4 regions of the Paenibacillus sp. FSL K6-1217 genome follow, and region 1 is predicted to be linked to each of the others. Evidence: predicted binding sites of a transcription regulator. Region 1 holds the regulator's gene; each other region holds the start of a gene.
The links. The regulator Rex, encoded in region 1, represses fermentation and respiration genes when NADH is low (regulators of the CRP and FNR family bind a similar motif). The targets are predictions, from matches to a motif close to TTGTGAAATATTTCACAA.
Positions count from the first base shown of each region.

Region 2: a site for Rex is predicted at 2,557-2,574, ahead of MHH28_RS31305 (flavocytochrome c). Genes of this name have one in related genera too.
Region 3: a site for Rex is predicted at 2,131-2,148, ahead of ric (iron-sulfur cluster repair di-iron protein). Genes of this name have one in related genera too.
Region 4: a site for Rex is predicted at 1,815-1,832, ahead of adhE (bifunctional acetaldehyde-CoA/alcohol dehydrogenase). Genes of this name have one in related genera too.

Region 1 is NZ_CP150271.1:2,364,882-2,369,195, reverse strand. Features, by position in the region: gene dinG (ATP-dependent DNA helicase DinG) at 1-1,259, shown strand, start outside; gene MHH28_RS10575 (redox-sensing transcriptional repressor Rex) at 1,439-2,089, shown strand; gene MHH28_RS10570 (amidohydrolase) at 2,079-3,380, shown strand; gene MHH28_RS10565 (DUF5590 domain-containing protein) at 3,410-3,931, shown strand.
Region 2 is NZ_CP150271.1:7,143,186-7,147,499, reverse strand. Features, by position in the region: gene dcuS (DcuS/MalK family sensor histidine kinase) at 1-524, opposite strand, end outside; gene MHH28_RS31310 (FMN-binding protein) at 720-1,079, opposite strand; gene MHH28_RS31305 (flavocytochrome c) at 1,105-2,535, opposite strand; gene MHH28_RS31300 (hypothetical protein) at 2,720-3,178, shown strand; gene MHH28_RS31295 (response regulator) at 3,307-4,026, opposite strand; gene MHH28_RS31290 (DUF4291 domain-containing protein) at 4,044-4,314, opposite strand, start outside.
Region 3 is NZ_CP150271.1:2,638,191-2,642,504, reverse strand. Features, by position in the region: gene MHH28_RS11960 (helix-turn-helix domain-containing protein) at 1-18, shown strand, start outside; gene MHH28_RS11955 (hypothetical protein) at 392-1,114, shown strand; gene MHH28_RS11950 (DUF6773 family protein) at 1,337-1,780, opposite strand; gene MHH28_RS11945 (helix-turn-helix transcriptional regulator) at 1,758-1,982, opposite strand; gene ric (iron-sulfur cluster repair di-iron protein) at 2,179-2,904, shown strand; gene MHH28_RS11935 (hypothetical protein) at 3,076-3,723, shown strand; gene nirB (nitrite reductase large subunit NirB) at 3,993-4,314, shown strand, end outside.
Region 4 is NZ_CP150271.1:2,613,875-2,618,188, reverse strand. Features, by position in the region: gene MHH28_RS11845 (ABC transporter substrate-binding protein) at 1-1,370, shown strand, start outside; gene adhE (bifunctional acetaldehyde-CoA/alcohol dehydrogenase) at 1,908-4,314, shown strand, end outside.

The DNA of each region.
Region 1 (4,314 bases):
ATTTGCTGACCGTGAAGGAATCCTGGGATGCGCTCAGCGACAGGCTCTTCAGTCTGCTGCCTGAGCGCAGCGATGCCGGGGCCGGTGAAGCCGGCCAGCTGGTGGCCCGCCTGCAGCCGGGCAAGAAGCCGAAGGACTGGGAGGAGCTGGCTGCTCTTGAGAATACGCTGAACCTCAGTCTGAGCGATATCATCCGCAAGGGGGACAGGATGCTCAGCGAGATGCGTGATACGGACAGCCAATCCTCGTCGGACAGTCTGGTGACCGACATAGGCGGGTTGTTCAAGGATCTGGCATCCATTAGAGAGCAGATCCGCTTCTTCATGAGCCTGAATGATGAGAATATCGTGTACTGGCTGGAGGGAAGCGGCAATTATAAGGGCAAATCGCTCCAGATGTATGCCGTTCCTGTAGATGTCAGCACCCAGCTCAGGGAGCTGTTCTTCGACAAGAAGAAGAGTATTATCCTGACCTCGGCCACCTTATCGGTGGATAAATCCTTCCAGTTCATGATTGATAACCTGGGGCTAGGTGAGGCTGCGGAGCAGGGGCGTCTGATGACTGCTCTGCTTCCGTCGCCGTTCAAGTACCGTGAGCAGGCGCTGCTGGTCATTCCCCGTGATTTCCCGAGCGTCAAGGGAAGTATAGGGGATGCCCGGTTTGTAGATACGCTGGTGCAATCCCTTGCCGAGACGGCTGTAACAACACGGGGGCGGATGCTGGTGCTGTTCACCTCCTACAAAATGCTGCGCCAGGTCTATGAGCCGCTGAAGGAGGCGCTTGCTTCTCAGGATATCGCAGTGCTGGGTCAAGGTGTGGAGGGAGGCAGCCGGAGCAAGCTGATCCGCCGCTTCCAGGACAGCCCGGCCTCCGTCCTGCTCGGGACCAGCAGCTTCTGGGAAGGGGTCGATATTCCCGGAGAAGCATTGACCTGCCTGGCCATTGTCAGACTCCCGTTCCAGCCGCCGAATCATCCGCTGGCAGAGGCGAAGTCGGAGCTGCTTCAGGCTCAGAAGAAGAACCCGTTCATGAAGCTGTCCGTGCCCCAGGCCGTTATCCGCTTCAAGCAGGGCTTCGGGCGGCTCGTCCGCACGGCACAGGACCGGGGCATCGTGATTGTTTTTGATACCAGGGTGATTGAATCGTACTACGGGAAGTACTTCCTGTATTCGCTGCCCGGTCCCAAGATGGAGCATATGCTCACCGAGCAGATGGTCCCGAGAATTGCCGAATGGCTGGAAGACGGCGGGGTTTCCTAATTGGGGCGCTATTGCTATTATTAATAAGTCAAGGTTCACCTGAAGATCCGTTTTCCGCTGTCCTGCCATTCCGGCAGGCTGCGGGGCACGGTTGCTATAATCGGATAAGGTTACGAAGCGAGTTGTGCGAAGTTCATCACAGCAGGATATGCTATCAAAACTTTTAAGGAGGAGAATACATGAAATCGGATAAAATATCGGAGGCCGTCGTCCGCAGGCTCCCAGTGTACCTGCGTTTCCTGAACGATCTCCAAAAACGTGAAATCTCCACAGTCTCTTCCCAGGAGCTGGGCCAGAAGCTGGATCTGAACCCCGCCCAGATCCGCAAGGATCTCGCTTATTTCGGTGATTTCGGCAGAAAGGGCATCGGCTACGATGTATCTTATCTGATCGAGAAGATCCGCCATATCCTGAAGCTTGACCAGCAAATTAATGTGGCCCTGGTCGGAGCCGGTAATCTCGGCCATGCTTTGTCCAACTACAATGCTTACCTGAAGGATACGATGAAAATCACGGCCGTCTTCGATGCCTACCCGCCGAAGGTGGGCCAGCAGATCAACTCGCTGGTGGTGCAGCCGATGGAGGAGCTAAGCGCTACGATCCGCTCTCAGGGCATCCGGATCGGGATTATCACCGTGCCGGACAGCGAAGCCCAGAATGTGGCCGATATTCTTGTAGACTCCGGCATCGAGGCGATTCTGAACTTCGCACCGGTTATTCTCAAGACGCCTGCCAATATCCGGATTCATGCCGCAGATTTCACTACAGATCTGCAGAGCCTGGCCTATTATTTGCATGATGGAAAGGAAGAGGCTGAAGATGAGCAGTAAGACCACGATAATCAAGAACGGATACTTTCTGGTTCCGGGCAGCGACAAGCCGGTTCTGAGCGGGTATATGACCCTCGAGAATGATCTGATTACTTACATAGGCGAAGCTGAGCCGGCAGTGGAAGAAGGCGCTCTGGTCGTAGACGGCAGCCGTCTGCTGTTCATGCCGGGTCTGGTCAATACCCATGGGCATACGGCGATGTCACTGCTGCGCGGATACGGGGACGATATGGTGCTTCAGTCCTGGCTGCAGGAGAAGATGTGGCCGATGGAAGAGAAATTCACTGGTGATGATGTATATTGGGGAACCTCCTTGTCCGTGCTGGAGATGCTCAAGGGCGGCACAACTACCTTCCTCGATATGTATGATCATATGGACCGGGTAGCGGAAGTGACCGAGCAGTCCGGCATTCGTGCTGTGCTGATGCGCGGCGTGATCGGGCTGTGCCCGGAAGAGATCCAGCAGTCCAAACTTGCGGAAGCGATTGCTTTTGCCCGTAACTGGCATGGCAAGGCTGACGGCAGAATCACGACCATGCTCTCTCCTCATGCTCCCTACACCTGTCCTCCAGAGTTTTTCATGAAGTTTGTGCAGGCTGCCCATGATCTGGACCTGCCGATGCACACCCATATGTCCGAGACGCGCCATGAAGTGGAGCAGAACGTGGCCGACTACGGCCTGCGTCCCGTTGCGCATCTGGAGAAGCTCGGAATGTTTACCCGTCCGTCCCTCGTGGCCCACGGGGTGCATCTGAACGATGAGGAGATCGGAATTCTGGCCCGCCATAACGTTGGCGTGTCACATAACCCCGGCAGCAACCTGAAGCTGGCCAGCGGGGTTGCGCGGGTTCCTGAGCTGCTGAGAGCCGGGGTGAAAGTGTCCCTCGGTACAGACAGCGCGGCAAGCAACAACAATCTGGATATGTTTGAAGAGATGAGGCTGGCGGCTTTGATCCACAAGGGCGTAAGCGGCGATCCTACAGCGGTACCGGCTCCTGAGGCGCTTCTGATGGCGACGGAGTACGGGGCGCAGTCTATTTTCCTGAGCGGGGTAGGCCGGCTTGCAGCAGGGATGAAGGCCGACTTCATCGCACTGGATATTGACCAGCCGCATCTGCTGCCGCACACCGATCTGCTCTCCCACGCCGTATATTCGGCAAGTGCCAAGGATGTGGAGCATGTATGGGTTAACGGTAGGCAGGTTGTGAAGCATGGACAATGCCTGACCCTTGATGAAGAAGCCATCCGCCGCAAAGCACAGGAGACGTTCGAGAGCCTGCTGAAGCGGTAATTTAGGAGAACGGGAAAGGAAGCAACGCGGTGAAGAAGAAGAGGAGAAAATGGATATGGCTGGGAATTATCCTGGTGCTGCTCCTTCTGTTCGGACTTAGCCAGTTCTATGCCTACATTATGAAGGACCAGTGGAACGAGCGGAATGAAGCCAAGGAGCTGGCCCGGGCGCGTACCGGATTAACAGAGGTCACCAAGGCCCAGAAATCCGTCTGGGATGAGAATGAGATCTACTGGGTGCTGACCGGCAAGAATGAGGCAGGGACCGAGATGATGGTGTGGGTCCGTTTCACCGTGGAGGGCAAGCCTGCCGGAGGCGACAACGGCCTGTATGCCGAAGAGCTGAGTAAAGGAACCTCGGAAGAGAAGATGCGCGGGATCATTGCCGCCCAGCTGCCGGACATTACGATTGAACGGCTGCTGCCCGGTGTATACAACGGAGAATATGCCTGGCAGTTATTTTACAAAAAAGACGGGCGTTACTATTACAACTTCTACCGCTTCACAGACGGCAGCGCCATCGGTGAAGGGTACAGTCTGCCGAACCGTTAAGCTAAGCGCTCAGCGGCAGAATAATTTGCGGGAGAACAGAAATATCTGTTCTTCCGTTTTTTTATATATAAGGGCTGGAGATATTGATATACCAATTGCTACACTCAGTGTGTTCCTTATTGGCTAGCGCCAATCTGTATGTACGCTCGATCAAGGAGCTAACTTTGCACCAACGATTGGCCGATAAAAAAAGATAAGCTCATGAAACATCCAGAAATTAGTATCAAAAATTTTAAATATATTCACAACTTTATGTAAAATCGTATATACACCTGTGATATACTACTACTTGTATTAAGACATGCTTAAGAGCATGTCAGTCTCGGATAGGCGCTAGACACGCTGGCTGGTCTTTATTATAGAGTTATGCTCGGTCATTATTG
Region 2 (4,314 bases), 2.7 Mb from region 1:
ATAATCGTCCACTCATTCTGCAGAACCAGCCGCTGCACCCGCTCCAGGGACAGACCGGCAATGACCACACCCACCTGATGCCCCCGGTTGTTATAGACCGGAACGAAGCCGCGCAGGGATCTGCCCAGCGGTCCCGCTCCTTCGGAGATGCTCTCCTCCCCGCGCAGGGAGGCTTCCTGCTTGCCTCCCTCAAAGGGCAGCCCGACCAGCGAGGCATCCGGATGGGAATAGCGGATCCCCTTCATATCGGTCACTACGACGAACATAATATCATTGCGGCGGGCGATCCTTGAGGTGTAGTCCTGGATTTCCTTGCTGTTGCCCTCGCTGAGTCCCTCAGAGACCAGCGGAATCAGGGCGATGGTGCGGGCAATCGTAATCGCCTTATCCTCCAGCGCCTGCCGGGTCTGCGGAATAATCTGATTGCGGAAAATAAAATATAAAATCAGCAGTACCAGCAGCACAACGGTAGACACCATAACGGCAACCATTGTGCGCAGACTGTAGCTTTTTTTCCTGGCCACCGGCGTGAAGACCTCCCTTCAAGCTCCTATACCATTCGAACTATATGGGTTGAACTTGAATTTGTAAAGCTGCTCCCATGGATCCGATAGGGGATAGAACAACGCGGCAAGCCCAGCCGTTCTGCCGGAGACAGGAGGGCTGGGCTTGCCGGAATGAACTTGTCGCAACTCTTGTATAAGCAATTGGATGATAGCTTACTGCTTCTTGGCCTGTTCCAGCGCCTGGGTCACCGCTTCAATAATCCCGCCGCTGGAGCCGGAAGCACCGGAGAGGGCGTCAACGCCTTCTGTGGTTTGCTTTTCAATAATTTCAGGAATGGTATTCTCCACAGCCGCATCGATCATCGCCTGCGTCTCCTTGTGCTCCTCTACGGTAATGGCGCCGATCTTCTCATCCTTGATTTCTACCGCCACTTTAATATCACTCTTGACCCCTTTGCCCGTACCATCATATGTCCCGTCCACATACTTGCCGGAAGAGGAAGAGCAACCCGCCGTTAATACTGTTGCAGCCGCGAGGGCAGAGAACAGCAAGGTTTTTGTCCACTTACGCATGAGTAATTCCTCCTTCTGAAAGTTCCTATTTCTTAAGTGCCTTCACAGCTTCATCTGCTGCAATCCGCCCGAACGTAGTGATGTCTGCCAGTGCATTCCCGCCCAGACGGTTCGCGCCGTGAACCCCGCCGGTTACTTCGCCCGCAGCATACAGTCCGGCAATGACCTGATCCTTGGTATCCAGCACCTGTGCCTGAGTGTTAATCGCTACTCCGCCCATGGTATGGTGGATTCCGGGTGTTACCTGAATTGCATAATATTTACCCTTGTCAAAAGACAGCTCAAGATCCGGCCGTTCAAACTCTGTATCCTTACCGGAAGCAACGAAGCCATTATACGTAGTCAGTGTATCCGCCAGTGCTTTGCCGTCTACACCGATCTGTGCCGCCAATTCTTCAGGAGTTGCCGCTTCTTTGACCAGATCCATTCCAAAATAAACCTCGGTTGCCTTCAGGTTCGCACGCAGCTCATCATTGAAGATCAGGTAAGCTACTTTGCCGGACTGGGCCAGAATATTCTGGGACACGACATCGCGGGTCAGCAGCTCATTCGTGAACCGCTTGCCTTCGCTATTGACCAGAATCGCACCGTCTCCGCGTACTCCTTCCGTGATCAGCACACCTTGATTCGGAATGGTGGTCGGGTGAATCTGAATCTCCTTCATGTCTACCAGCTTGGCACCGATCTTCTCTGCCATCGTCGTACCATCGCCGGTTGCGCCAGGGTGGTTAGTAGTGGAGAACCCTTCCAGCTTCGGCTGGTACCCCTTGATCATATCCATATTGGCTCCAAAACCGCCGGCCGCCAGGATAACGGAATTGGCACTGATCGTGTACTCCTTACCATCCTTATCCGTCACCTTCACTCCGGTAACCACGCCGTCCTTATTCTTGACGATCTCTTTAGCTGTCGTCTGCATTCTTACGTCAATCTTCTCATCCTGCAGCTTCTTCTTCAGCGCAACGACGATGAAATTCCCGGCCGCCTCGCCGCCTTTCGGACGGTGAATCCGGTTCACGCTTGCCCCGCCTGCGCGTCCCACTTCAGACAGCTCGGCTCCATTCTCCTTCAGCCACTCCACCGAAGCCGCTGCACCGTTCGTAAGCGTTCTGACCAGCTCCGGGTTGTTAAGGTTCTTGCCGCCCTTCATCGTATCCTCGAAATGCAGCTCCGGACTGTCTTTGATGCCAGCCGCTGCCTGATACGGCGTTCCTGCCGCATTCAGTCCGCCTTCCGCACGGACGGTGTTGCCTCCAAGCATCGGCATTTTTTCGATCAGTATCACCTTGGCTCCCTGATTATGCGCTTCAATCGCAGCAGTCATTCCCGCGCCGCCGCCGCCGATAATTACGATGTCCGTTGACTCCCCTTTGGTGCTGTTACATGCAGGCAATACCACCAGACTTGCCAGCAGTAACCCCTTGCCCAGCAGGCTTCCCCATCTCTTTCTGTTCATTCTGTTCTCCTCCAATTGTTATTGTGCATATTTTCACAATCATCATAACCTGAAGGAGCCCCGACTAGAATATTTAGTAATTAAAGAAATGATAAAGTAAATAAAGGTAGTGAATTTGCTTGAATGTGGTTATAGATTTATAATTGGAGCTTATACAACCGTATCACTAGGAGGAGCAGAAACTATGGAAAAAAGCGAAAAATATTGGCTGGCCGGTGCTGTTCTGGCTGTAGCCGGTGTCTCCCTGATGAGCTACACCGCAAGCCGCTATACTTCATTTAAACGAGTAGTTGCCCGAACCATCCGTCTGGAAGATATCGCCGCTCTGGAAATTACCCGCCTGTCTTCTGTTCCCGGTGAACAGAAGGATATTGTGCTCACCGAGCCGGAAGCGATTAAGCGGATCTACGATGATTTCTCCGGTGTCCGCCTGATGAAATCCGCCCGCAATGTGAGCACAGACAACAAGTACAGCTATTACATTACCATCGTCCAGGCCGACCGGAAGCAGCGGTTCGACATTATTTTGAAGGGCAAGCATCACATGATTATCTACGACAATGACATGAACAACCCGCACCTGGTAGCCTACAAAATCATTAACGAGTTCAGTCCGCTGGCGCTGCAGCAGGCCTTCGAGTGATGCTGCGCACGCTTATGTATGGCATAGCTTAATAACCTTCGCAGCTATTGTGACGGCTACATGGAGTCATGGAACGCCTGGGGCAGCCTTGGGACAACCGTGACTCCGTTTTATTTAATAGAGAACGCTCATAGATATTTACGGATAAGTTCATGCCCTTCAGGCCTCACCTTATACATATACACCGGCCTGCCTACCGCACCGTAGCTAAGCTCCATCTCCAGAATACCTGCCTCCGTCAGAAAAGCCAGATATTTGCGGACCGAGATCCGCGAGATGGGCGCATGGCTGCTGATATCCTCCGTGGAGAACACCGGGCTCTCCAGCCGGTTAATCGTGCTCCAGATGCTCTCCAGTGTGCCTTCGGCAAGTCCCTTAGGCAGCGGCAGGGCAGCGGACTTCTCCTCTTCCATCCCGAGCGAATGCCGCAGCAGCTTATCCAGCTGCTCCTGGCTGAGATGCTCCTTGTGCATCAGCTTATAATCTTCACGATACGCCGACAAGGCCGCCTGAAACCGGGCGAATTCGAACGGCTTGATCAAATAATCCACGGCCCCGTTCTGCAGCGCCTTGCGGATGCTGGCATTGTCACTGGCAGCGGAGATCACAATGATATCTACCTTGCTCCCTTGCTCCCGCAGAGCAGAGAGCAGCTGCAGCCCGCTGACACGCGGCATATAAATATCCAGCAGCACCAGATCTACCTGCTCCTTCTCCAGCATAGTCATCGCCTCATCCCCTGTAGCCGCCCAGCCCGCATACTCAAAGCCCGCAACCTGCTCCAGATAATGCCGGTTAAACTTCGCCACCATCGGGTCATCCTCTACGATTAATACTCTAATGTTCATGGGTTCTCCTTGTCTTACTAAATAATTCCTAAGGTTCGTTTAATAGCATCCTCCACAGGATACGGGCTCTCCTTCGGCAATAGATCCGTGCTGAACTTCCCCGCTCTCATTGCTCCTCTGGTTTCGGCGACGTAATCTGTTATGTCATGGATTTCAACCATCCATTTGTGAATATAATGGTGCACCATATCGCCCCTGAGACCTAACTGAATGGCTCTTCGCGGCAATTTGTTCCCATAGATATCTCTATCGGGGTCCCATTGGCATCTCACTTGAGAAGCCTTTAAT
Region 3 (4,314 bases), 270 kb from region 1:
GAGAGCTGGGTGGAATAGCAGTAACGTATATTATTTCTGATGACAGCCTCTTGCCGGGTAACCCGGTAAGGGGCTTTTCATATAAATATAAGAAATTATATGCTGCATACGGTAACTTATCCTTCTTTTTCTCGCTGAAACGGTACCGTCCTTGAGAGGACCACAAAGCCGTTTTTAATTTTTTATACAATTTTTGGCCAAATAAACCTTGCACTCAGGGCATACCTGTGTAATATAATAGAACATACTAAATATTACGGATGTGTGGAAGCGTTAACAAAAGTAGGAAAAGCCCAGGGGTATGCGGCAGGTGTATGCTAACGAGACGAGTTTTGGACGATGCTGATTGAAGGATGCAGAAGGCTCACCAAACTTTTAGGAGGCGAGGACCATGACCATCACCTTGTTTTCCCGGGAAATAACCTATGGAAAAAAGGATGTCGCCGAACTGGAGACTGCTTCGATTAAAGTGCAGCTGATCTATGACAAGGTGCTGTTCATGCTTCATAGCCATCTCCCGGATTCGCTGTGGGATGCGTGGATCGGTGTGCCCTATGAGATTATTTCTTCTCTATATAAAGGGGACAATGACAGCGGCAGCGTATTTCAGAAATGGATTCAGGGCCCGTCCGGCTGGAAATGCATCGGCTGTGAACGGCATTGCCTGGAGCCTGTAACGGCTCAGGAAGGGAGTGGCACCCATGTACAGCGCCGTTTTACTTTTCATAATGGAATTAGCCAGAGCATGGTACTTCAAGCTGTGATCTGGTCCATGTATGAGAACACCCGGCTGCTCCAGCCTTACCTGGGGGGGGAGGCTTTTCTGAGTGAGGAGGATATGGAGCTAATCTCTGTATATTTCGTGCCAACCTATCTGACACCCGTACCGCTGAGGGAATTGAATAAACCAGCCAAAGAATACAAGGACAAGAACATCAGAGTGTACCAGGAATGGATCTCTGCCCCCGATCTGGTGCTGCAGTGGAATGGCGGCCTGACCGAAGGCAGATGGATGACAGGGGTATATGTGGATCATTCACGGTTCGCCGGTCTCGGCCCCTATCTGAAGGATGCACAGGGCAAGCGGACGTATATGCAGGCGACTGTTCAATAAAAGAGTTGAACTAGAAGCCAGTCGTCGCTGCGGTGAACATTTGGACTTCCGGCCGCTGTTGTGTTTGGATTTCCTGCTATGTACCGCTCCTCGCGGTAGAAATCCAAACACAAAGGCGGACGCTATCGCTCCTACAGTTCCAAATTTCCCCTCTGCTTCTTTTGCTTTTTTGTTTAAATTCTTTATATCTACTTCTAGTGACTCACAGCAGCACAAGCCGCTCTACTCCGCCCGGTTATTCCTCCGCCGGATCAAGAACACAGTGCTTAAGATGATCAGTGCTGCGCTAACAGAAATAATCAGAATCACCTTCCCGTTTACGTTGCCGTCAGCTGCTGTCTGAGCGGATGGATTCATGAAGGTAACAATAACAACACAGGCCGCCACCAGCATCGCCAGAGCTGCGCCCGCAATGCTTCTCCCGTTCACTCTGCTCTGCCCTCCGCCAGGTCCCACATATGCACCGCTCCAGATCAGCCGTACCAGATAGGAGCCCACGCCAAGCATGAAAATCGTGTAATTGCTCAGCGGATACTCAAGCCACCTGATCCCGTAATTTTGCAGTCCCATGTCTGCCAGCAGTAAGAATGCCATCAAAAGAAATGCCTGATTCCCCGCCTTGTGCCGCTTCTGTAATTGTCTCTCATCCAGGTTCGTTTTGCCCATCCTTCGTTCCCTCCCAAAATAGTTGATCCAGCGTCTTCCCAAGCGTTACACAAATGTCAATGCACAATCTTAAGGTGGGGTTGTAATCACCATTCTCAATCGCGATAATCGTCTGTCTGGTGACCCCCACAGCATCAGCCAGCTGCTTCTGCGACATGTCTTTTTCTGCTCTGGAGGCTTTGAGCCTCAGATTTTTCCCCATTCCCTCACCTCAGGCATAGTGTAATATATACATAACAAAATGTCTAGTATATTTAACATATAAGTATTAAAATCTCTCGTTCATTAAAATTTGTTATATTCAGTGCGTACAATCACAAGTTTGGTCTAAAGCCAGTGATAAGGTGTAGAAGTGAAAAGAAGCACAAACCTATACCTTAACCTGAGGAGGGGCCAACATGGCGTCCAATCAATTAAACGATACAACAATTCATCCCGGGTTCACCCCGGAAGCAATGGTAAGGGATATTGTCCTGCAGTTCCCTAAAGCAGCAGATTACTTCAAGGCTCAGCGGATCGATTTCTGCTGCGGAGGTGCAAAGCCGCTGGCTGAAGCCGCTGCCGAGAAAGGTCTTGACCCCGAAGCAATGGTTCAGGATCTGAACAAGCTGCAGGAGGAGCATCCGGTTCTGGAGGAGGGTACAGCCTGGAACGAAGCTTCTTCCGAGGAACTGGTGGATTATATCGTGAATAAGCATCACCGCTACCTGCGCGAAGAGCTTCCGTTAATCAGCCAAAATGTTACTAAGGTGTTCCGCGTTCATGGTGAGGATTCACTGCACCTGGGAGAGATGCACCGTCTGTTCAATACGCTGCGTGAAGAGCTGCTCCAGCATACGGCGCAGGAAGAAGAGAGCGAATTCCCTAAGATGCTGGCCTACACTCAGAACCCGAGCGAAGAAGGACAGGCTGAGTTGCGCGGACTGCTGAAGAGTCTGGAAGCAGAGCATGACGGGGCCGGAGAGATCCTGCGTGAACTGCGCAGAGTCACTAATGACTACACACCGCCCGCACATGCCTGCACGACCTATCGCCTGACCTATGCCCGTCTTGAAGAACTGGAAGGCATGACCTTTGAGCATGTGCATCTGGAGAACAACATTCTCTTCCTGCGTTATCAATAGGACCAGCTGCAAGGTACAAGTCCCTTCGGGGGCTTTTTACTTTTTCTGCCGGCAAAAATGATTTGAGAACCCTCCCTCTATGCGTTATCCTTAAAGAGTCCGGGAAAATACATATAAAGGCGGTGCCGTGGAATGTCTGGGAAATGGATGCGCTTAATGTTGTGCCTTCTCTTGCTGGCCGCGGCAAGCGGCTGCAGCTGGGGATCAGGGAATGCCGGAAGCAGTAACGGGGGGCAAGGGATCGCCTTTTCGGTCAAGATAGGGGACAGCGAAATGGCCGGAAGCTCGGCCAGACTGCTTAATGAAGCCTATATGCCTGGGAATTCACTTATAGAGCTGTTCAAGAAGAGCGGCGTTGTGAATTTTTCAGAGGATGGATATAAGATTCTTGAGGTGAATAAGGTCTCCCTCGGTCAGGATATGGGCTGGGAGATTCAAGTGAACGGCAAGAAGGTCCAAGATTTGAGTACGACCGTGGAACCGGGTGCAGCTATTACGATGTCGGCAGGGCCTGCCGACAACGGAAAGATGTTTCAACCTGTCATCATCACAGTGAACGGGGGGAGCGAGCAGCCAGGGCTGACCCATTCGCATGTGCTTCCTTTTATGCAGGATATGTCTGTCAAGGGACTGCTGAAAAACAGCGGCATGGTCAAGCTTGCCGAAGATAACCGGACGGTGCTCACTGTGATGGAATATTCCCCGCTCAGCAGCGAGGAATGGAGACTGAAGGTCAACGATAAAGGTCTGCTCGGTAATGGAGTGGATATGAAGCTCAGTCCGCAGGACAAGCTGGAGATCTCCCTGGTACTGAAATAAGTGAATGAAGTGAAATAAGTGAAATGTGGTCCCAATGAACGGATATCTGTGCGAAACTGCATAGTTATCCGTTTTTTTGAAATATAAGAATTTCTAAGCTACACGTTATAGATTGTCCTCAGTAAGGGCGGGAAGTTGTTTCTAATTGTGTGAAAAAATTCACATAAGGTGTGACTGCGGTCACACTTGCCATGGAATTGGGGGCAGTATAATTTTCCTATCAGGTAAGTTGATTGAAGAAATTAGAGTTTCTGAAGGAGGGTCTACCAGTGGCAGCGGAAAGAGAAAAGTTAGTGCTGATTGGGAATGGCATGGCGGGAGTAGGCACTATTGAGCAGATTCTGAAGCTGGGCGGCGCTTATGATATTACTGTCTTCGGCAGTGAGCCGCATCCCAACTATAACCGGATTATGTTGTCCTATGTACTTGAAGGCAGCAAAACAATTGAAGACATCATTCTCAATGATCTCGGGTGGTATGAAGATAATCATATTACACTGCATACCGGCACGACAGTTATCCGGATCGATGAACAAAATAAACTAATATTGACCGATAACGGACTGGCGGTTCCTTACGATAAAGCTATTA
Region 4 (4,314 bases), 250 kb from region 1:
GGGGAGAAGCGACACCTGCACCAGCGGCTACCCAGGCGGCAGAAGAGTCGGCAACCCCGACACAGGCACCGGCAGATGACATCACCCAGAAAAAGGTAACGATCAAAATCCACTATCCTACGCCTGACCTGACCGAGGTGAGAGCGCAGGAGGATGACAAAATCAAGCGGTTCCAGGAAGTCTATCCGAATGTGGAGATCGTCAAGGATGACTGGCAGTATAATGTAAGCGAGATCGGGGTGAAGATGGCTGCGAACGAAGCGCCTACCTTCTTCAACACCTATGCCACCGAAGCCAAATTCCTGATCGAGAAGGGCTGGGTAGCCGACATTACCGATCTGTGGAACAACTATGAGTTCAAGGATCAGATCAATCCTGTGCTGCAGAACCAGTTCATCATTGACGGCAAGGTGTATGGGGTTACGCAGAAGGGTTACGTCACTACAACAATGATCAACAAGAAGATGCTCGATGACAAAAGTGTAGCTGTCCCTCCAATGGATTGGACCTGGGACGACATGCTGAGCACAGCCAAAGGAGTGGCCGACCCTAAGAAGGGGATCTCGGGAATTGCTCCAATGGGTAAGGGCAACGAAGCCGGCTGGAACTGGACCAACTTCCTGTTTGAAGCAGGCGGTGAAATCCAGAAGATTGAAGGCGGCAAGGTAGTGGCAACCTTCAATTCTGAGGCCGGTGTCAAAGCGCTGGATTTCTACAAGAAGCTGAGATGGGAAGCCAAAGCGGTTCCCCAGGATTGGGCGCTTGGCTGGGGTGATGCGGTAGGCGCTTTCCAGCAGGGCCGCACAGCGATGGTTATGGCCGGGTCTGACGGTGTCATTGAACAGGCGCTTAACCAGGGCGGGTTCAAGCCTGAGGATGTGTTGACCTATCCGATGCCGGCGGCTGAGAAGGGCGGCAAGCATACCGGCGTCCTCGGCGGCGATTATCTCGTCATTAACCCGAATGCTTCAAAGGATGAGCAGGAAATGGCCTTCCGTTATATCACCTTCGACTATTTCTCAGACAAAGGCCTGGAGGCGCTCGATGCCATTCTGCAGCAGCGTAAGGCGGACGGCAAATATTTCATCCCGCCGCTGCTCGATTACTATGCTGCGGATTCAGAGTTCGGCAAGAAGACCAAATCGGTATATGACAAGTACTCCGACATTGTCTATCAATATAATACCGACATTATGGCGCTGCTGGACGGCAAGCCTGAAGCCCAGTACAACACACAAGACTATTATGCAACGATGTCCAATGTGATCCAGGAGTTGTTCGCCAAGGAAGGTACAGACTCCAAGGTACAGCTTGATGCAGCGGCCGCAACGGTCCAGCAGAAATTCTTCGATACGATTAAGGTGGAGTAGCTTGGGATGTCTCTTCCTAGACTTGGGGGAAGAGATGAATAAGGGGGACAGCAGAGATGCTGTCTCCTTTTTTTGAAATATAAGAATGTATAGGTTTCACGCTACACATTATCCTTCTATTTCTCGCCGAAACGGTACCGTCCTTTAAAAGGACTCCAAAGCCGTTTCCACTAGAAAGCTGGGATTTATATTTATATTCACCGTCAGAGTGAGGCTAAAGAAGAGCAATGAATGAACCGAAGTGACGCCTTGGCATTCATGAGCTGAATTCCCTGAGGGCAACGCAGGCAATGCAAGTTAAAGGGGGCCATCAACAATGTAGCTTCCGTATTGCGTTCGCAGAATAGACAAATATCAATTAAATATTACATATAATATGGAAAATGTACCGGTATATGATCGAATGAAAGCGCTTTGAAAACAACTCAAAAAAAACTTTAAACTTTGTGAAAGATTTCACTATACAAGGTGAAAAGGATGTGCTAAGATAAATGTATAGAAAGAAACAACCTAAAAATTGACAGGAGGACGAGGGAGATGGCAGTTAAAAACGAAGTCGCCGCCCAAGTGAAACAAACCACCGCTGAAGAGTATATTCAGGTTTTGGTGGATAAAGCAAAGAAAGCCCACGAAGCGTTCATGGGCCTGGATCAAGAGCAGACAGACACAATCGTTCATGCAATGGCGCTGGCCGGACTCGACAAGCATATGTACCTGGCAAAACTAGCTGTTGAAGAAACAGGACGCGGAGTATACGAAGACAAAATCACGAAGAACATCTTCTCCACTGAATATATATGGCACGGAATTAAGTACGACAAGACTGTAGGCGTTATTGAGGATAACGCTTATGACAGCTTCCAGAAGATCGCCGAACCTGTCGGAATCATTATGGGTATCACACCGGTAACCAATCCAACATCCACCACGATGTTCAAGGCTTTGATTTCCGCTAAGACACGTAACCCTATTATATTCGGTTTCCACCCTTCAGCGCAAGAGTGCAGCGCGGCAGCAGCCAAAATTCTGCATGATGCGGGCGTAGCAGCCGGCGCACCTGAGAACTTCATCCAATGGATTGAGCTTCCTACGATGGACAAAACAAACGCGCTGATGAACAATCCGGACGTTGCACTGATTCTGGCAACCGGCGGATCGGCAATGGTCAAAGCAGCTTACAGCTGCGGTAAACCGGCACTCGGCGTAGGTCCTGGTAACGTGCCTGCCTTCATTGAAAAGAGTGCTGACATTGATCAGGCTGTAACTGACCTGATTCTGTCGAAGACATTCGATAACGGTATGATCTGTGCTTCCGAACAGGCAGTCATCATTGAAGAAGCCATCTTCGACCAAGTGAAGAAGAAAATGATTGCGAACGGCTGTTACTTTGTAAACAAAGAAGAAGCTGCCAAGCTGACAAGCGGCGCGATGAACGTAGAGAAATGTGCGGTTAACCCGGCTATCGTTGGCCAATCCGCTGTGAAGATCGCTGAAATGTGCGGCATTCAGGTTCCTGCCGGAACGAAGATCCTGGTTGCTGAGCTTGAAGGTGTAGGTACTAAATATCCATTGTCCGCTGAGAAGCTGAGCCCGGTTCTGGCTTGCTACAAAGTGAAGAATGCTGATCAGGGTATCGAACGCGCAGCTCAAATCGTTGAGTTTGGCGGCATGGGCCACAGCTCGGCTATCCATTCGAACAACGAAGAAGTAATCATGAAGTTCTCCAACCGTCTGCAGACTGGACGTATTCTCGTCAACTCGCCATCCACACACGGCGCAATCGGCGATATTTACAACACCAATATCCCTTCATTGACACTGGGCTGCGGATCTTACGGACGCAACTCGGTATCGCAGAACGTGACTGCAATCAATCTGATCAACGTGAAAAGGGTGAACCGTCGTACCGTGAATATGCAATGGTTTAAAGTACCTGACAAGATTTACTTCGAAAAGGGAGCCACTCAGTATCTGGCCAAAATGCCTGACATCACACGCGTAGCAATCATTACTGACCCTATGATGGTGAAGCTGGGTTATGTTGAAAGAGTGGAGCACTACCTGCGCCAACGCCAGACGCCTGTAGCCATCGAAGTGTTCTCGGAAGTTGAACCAGACCCATCGACCACTACTGTAGAAAAAGGCGCGGCTATGATGAACAGATTCCAGCCGGACTGCATCATTGCACTCGGCGGCGGTTCCCCAATGGATGCTGCCAAGGGAATGTGGCTGTTCTACGAACATCCGGATGCAGACTTCAACGGTCTGAAGCAGAAGTTCATGGATATCCGCAAACGGGTATACAAATTCCCTAAGCTCGGCAACAAAGCAAAATTCGTTGCGATTCCAACCACTTCGGGTACCGGTTCTGAAGTTACATCGTTCGCAGTTATCACAGACAAGACCACAGGTAATAATACGAAGTATCCTCTGGCTGATTATGAGCTGACTCCAGATGTAGCCATTATCGATCCTGAGTTTGTATACAGCTTGCCAAAAACTGCAGTTGCCGATACAGGTATGGATGTATTGACCCATGCTATCGAAGCTTATGTATCTGTAATGGCCAGTGACTATACCGATGGTCTGGCAATCAAAGCGATTCAGCTGGTATTCCAGTGGCTGGAGAAATCCGCACTGCAAGGCGATAAGCTGGCCCGTGAGAAAATGCACAACGCTTCTACACTTGCCGGTATGGCATTTGCCAATGCATTCCTGGGTATCAACCACAGCTTGGCGCACAAATGGGGCGGACAGTATCACACCGCACACGGCCGCACCAATGCGATCCTGATGCCGCATGTTATCCGTTACAATGCCAAGAAACCTACGAAGTTCGCTTCGTTCCCTAAATATTCGCACTTTGTAGCTGACGAACGGTATGCTGAAATCGCCCGTATTCTGGGATTGCCGGCACGTACTACCGAAGAAGGCGTAACCAGCC